DNA from 2 places in the Kribbella sp. NPDC051587 genome. Region 1 is predicted to be linked to the other one. Evidence: riboswitches for the same ligand, from Rfam matches in the RefSeq annotation. Region 1 holds a riboswitch; the other holds the start of a gene.
The links. A riboswitch is a leader RNA that binds a small molecule or an ion and turns the genes downstream of it on or off. The one in region 1 is predicted to bind S-adenosylmethionine.
Positions count from the first base shown of each region.

Region 2: linked by a shared signal. The riboswitch ahead of thrC (threonine synthase) and the one ahead of ACIA49_RS32190 (aminotransferase class V-fold PLP-dependent enzyme) in region 1 are both predicted to bind S-adenosylmethionine.

Region 1 is NZ_JBITDE010000011.1:263,502-265,687, reverse strand. Features, by position in the region: gene ACIA49_RS32190 (aminotransferase class V-fold PLP-dependent enzyme) at 1-914, opposite strand, end outside; SAM riboswitch class IV at 931-1,044, opposite strand; gene ACIA49_RS32185 (VOC family protein) at 1,143-1,511, shown strand; gene ACIA49_RS32180 (DinB family protein) at 1,552-2,082, shown strand; gene ACIA49_RS32175 (DUF6351 family protein) at 2,137-2,186, shown strand, end outside.
Region 2 is NZ_JBITDE010000009.1:224,751-226,936, forward strand. Features, by position in the region: gene ACIA49_RS29060 (DNA-3-methyladenine glycosylase family protein) at 1-865, shown strand, start outside; SAM riboswitch class I at 973-1,116, shown strand; gene thrC (threonine synthase) at 1,130-2,186, shown strand, end outside.

The DNA of each region.
Region 1 (2,186 bases):
GCGCAGGCCGAGGCCAGGGCGATCGCGCCGATCACGTTGGGGGAGCCGCCCTCGTGGCGGGACGGACCGGTCGCCCAGACCACGCCGTCGCCGGTGACCGAGGTGGTCGCGCCGCCGCCGTACAGGTAGGGGTCGGCGGCGTCGAGCCAGTCAGCGCGGCCGATCAGCGCACCGGCGCCGTACGGCGCGTAGAGCTTGTGACCGGAGAGCGCGACCCAGTCGACGTCCAGGTCGGCGATGTCGACGATGCGGTGCGGCGCGAGTTGCGCGGCGTCCAGGCAGATCCGGGCGCCGTGTGCCTTGGCGACGGCGGCGAGCTCGGCGATCGGGAAGATCTCACCGGTCACGTTCGAGGCGCCGGTGACGACGACCAGGCGCGGTCCCTCCGGAGCGGTCCGCAGTGCGTTGGCGACGGCCGTCACAGCCTCACCGGCCGAGGCCGGGGCAGCCAGCCGGACGGTACGCTCCTCGCCCCAGGGCAGCAGCGCGGCGTGGTGCTCGGACTCGAAGACGATCACGGTCGCGTCGGCCGGTACGGCGTGCGCGAGCAGGTTGAGCGCATCGGTGGTCTGGCGGGTGAAGATCACCTGGTCGTCCGCACGGGCGCCGACGAAGCTGTGCACCTCGGCGCGCGCCCGCTCGTACCACTGGGTGGTGATGCGGGAGGCGTAGCCGTTGCCACGGTGGACCGACGCGTACGACGGCAGGGCCGCCTCGACGCTGGCCCGCACCGACTCCAGACACGGCGCGCTCGCACCGTGGTCGAAGTTGGCGTAGTCCGTCACGCGGCCGTCGGCCAGCGGGACCAGCAGGTCCGAGCCGACGGTGGCGGGGATGGTGCCGGTGCTGAGCCGGGTGACCGCCGCACGGGGGGTGGTGCTGCTGGCCGGCTCGAGGATGGAGAGGATCGACATGGCTTCGCTCCCGGGAAGTCCGCACTTGCCGAACGGCGTATCCGCACGGCCTGGTCTTCACCCGGGGCACCCCACCGCGGAGGAGGGTTGCCGGCCAGCGAGCCGGGGCTTGACGCTGGCGCTCATGACCTGCCGAGAACGGTAACGAACGGGCCACGAACGCGCCAGCCCCAATCTCGATCAGTGAGATCGACAAACACATCGTGGGACGACACGGAGGGATGAGGCGTGATCGGACGACTGCACCACCTCGCTATTGACTGCCCGGATCCATTGCGGCTGGCCGAGTTCTACGCCGCGGTGCTCGGCAAACCGATCACCTACCGCAGTGACGACTGGGTGGTCGTGGCGGACAACGACCGGACCTCCGGGCTCGCCTTCCAGCGTGCGGCGGATCACAGCCCGCCGCGCTGGCCCGATCCTGCCCAGCCACAGCAGATGCACCTCGACGTCATGGTGGACGACGTCGACGCGGCCGGGGCGGCCGTCATTGCCCTGGGGGCTCGGCATCTGAGCGGCGCGGTCTACGCGGATCCGGCCGGTCATCCGTTCTGTCTGATCCCTCGGCCGGGCTGGGCGCCGCCGGTCAACCCGTAATCGATTCGCGGTCGTCCGGTACGACGTGTTGGATGGCGGGATGAACGACATCGCGGCGTGGACCGCACCCGTGGTTGAGCGGCCCGAAGGCTCGTTGACGGCACCGGAAACCGAGCTGCTGCGCGGTTATCTGGACTTCTACCGGACCACGCTGCTGCACAAGTGCGCCGGTCTGACCGCCGAGCAGCTCGCCAGCCGGCCGTCGCCGCCGTCGAACCTGTCGCTGCTCGGCCTGATCCGGCACCTGACCAAGGTCGAGCGGATCTGGTTCCGGATCCACTTCGCGGCCGGTGAGAAGGCCGAGCCGCTGTTCGCGCCCGAGTTCGGCAAGGACGCCGACTTCGAGATCATCGATCCGGCGGACGCGGAATCGGCGTACCAGAGTCTGATCGCGGAGTGGAAGCTGTCCGACGAAGCGGCGGCCGGCCGATCGTTCGACGAGCGCTTCGAGTTCGGCGGCACGGAGTCGACGCTCCGGATGATCTACATCCACCTGGTCGGCGAGTACGCCCGCCACTGCGGCCACGCCGACCTGCTCCGCGAACAACTCGACGGCACCACCGGAGCCTGATCGATCTGGTAACAACCCTTCCGATGGCCCGGGCGCTGTGGTCAACTTCCTGCCATGAAGCGTCCGGCCGCCCTCGTCGCGCTTGTCTTCGCGGTGCTCACCGC
Region 2 (2,186 bases), on a different contig from region 1:
GGATCCGGCTTATGTGTACGACGGGGTGCGGCGGACTGTTTGGCGGGCTACTCGGACGCCGGAGGGGCCGGTGCTGTTGCGGTTGACGCCGCGGCAGGGGGATGTCGAGGCGGAGGCTTGGGGGCCGGGGGCCGAGTGGGTGTTGGACGGCGTGCCGGAGTTGTTGGGGGAGGCGGATAGTTGGGAGGGGTTCGAGCCGCTGGCTGAGCATCGGGCGCTGGTGGATGCGGCGCATCGGTTTCCGGATGTGCGGGTGCCGCGGACGCGGGCGGTGTTCGAGGCGATGGCGGCGGCGGGGATCGAGCAGGTGGTGACGGGGAAGGAAGCGTTCCGGGCGTGGCGGTTGCTGCTCGGGGAGTACGGCGAGCCTGCGCCGGGGCCGGGTGGGCCGGAGGGGCGGGCGATGATGGTGCCGCCGGCGCCGGAGGAGTGGCGGCTGATTCCGTCGTGGCAGTGGTTGCGTGCCGGGGTTGAGGGTCGGCGGTCGCGGGTGGTGGTGACGGCGGCGACGCGGGCGAAGGCTTTGGAGCGGACGCTCGAGTTGACGGACTCGGCCGAGATCGAGCGGCGGTTGCGGTCGTTGCCGGGGGTCGGGGTGTGGACGGCGGCGGAGGTGCGGCAGCGGGCGCATGGGGACGCGGATGCGTTCTCGTTCGCGGACTATCACGTGTCCCGCAATGTGTCGTATGCGCTGATCGGTGAGGAGTTGGACGACGACGGCTGCGCGGAGCTGATCGAGCCGTACCGCGGCCATCGCTTCCGGGTGCAGCGCCTGCTGGAGATGGCCGGCATCGGTCACCCCCGTTACGGCCCGCGGAAGTCCCTGCCGACCCACACGCCGGGCGCCACCCACCGACTTCGGTGAGAGAGGTGAGTCACGCGGTACGCGGAGGATCTCGCGGAAATGAGATGGCGTCTCGGATGCTGGAAGGTGGAAGGCGCGATCCGGACTCGATTGGGTAACCTCGGGGCAGCTCATCCAGAGGGACTGAGGGAAACGGCCCGTTGAAGTCCCGGCAACCCTCCCCGTCGAGACCCCACCCGGGGTAACTCACGGTGGAACGGTGCCAAATCCGTCCCGCCATCGAGATCCGGTGTTCGCGGGGAAGATGAGAGGGGAACCTCAGCCATGAGCCTGGCCGGATCAACAGTCGCCCACACCATCCGTGAAGGTGCCTTCGGCAACGGAACGCACCTGAGCTGTCGCGCCTGTGGGGCGAAGTCGCCGCTCGGTCCGTTCTACGCCTGTATGGAGTGCTTCGGTCCGCTCGAGGTCGGGTACGAGTACCCGACCATCACCCGCGAACAGATCGAGGCCGGTCCCAAGAACATCTGGCGTTACCAGCCGCTGCTGCCCGTCCCCGTCGACGTGGCCAGCTTCCCGAACACCGAGCCCGGCTACACCCGGCTCATCGACGCGCAGAACCTCGCCCGCGAGCTGGGGCTGCGCAAGCTGTGGGTGAAGGACGACTCCGGCAACCCGACCCACTCCTTCAAGGACCGGGTCGTGGCGACCGCGCTGAGCGCCACCCGCGAGCTGGACATGAAGGTCTTCGCCTGCCCCTCGACCGGCAACCTGGCCAACGCCGTCGCCGCGGCCGCCGCCCGGGCCGGTATCCGCTCGGTCGTCTTCATCCCGAAGGACCTCGAGCGCCCCAAGATCATCACGACGGCCGTGTACGGCGGGACGCTGGTGGCCGTCGACGGTAACTACGACGACGTGAACAAGCTGGCCTCCGAGATCGCCGGTGAGGAGGAGGGCTGGGCGTTCGTCAACGTCAACGTCCGTCCGTACTACTCCGAGGGCTCCAAGACGCTGGCCTTCGAGATCGCCGAGCAGCTCGGCTGGCGGATCCCGCAGCAGGTGGTGATCCCGGTCGCGTCCGGTTCGCAGCTGACCAAGATCGACAAGGGCTTCACCGAGCTCGGCAAGCTGGGTCTGGTCGACGCAGGCGACTACAAGATCTACGGCGCCCAGGCGACCGGCTGCTCGCCGGTGGCGCAGGCGTTCCGCGACGGCCACGACGTGGTGAAGCCGGTCAAGCCGGACACGATCGCGAAGTCGCTCGCCATCGGTAACCCGGCCGACGGTCCCTACGTGCTGGACGTCGCCCGCCGTACCGGTGGTGTGATCGAGGACGTCTCCGACGAGGAAGTGGTCGAGGGCATCCAGTTGCTCGCCCGCA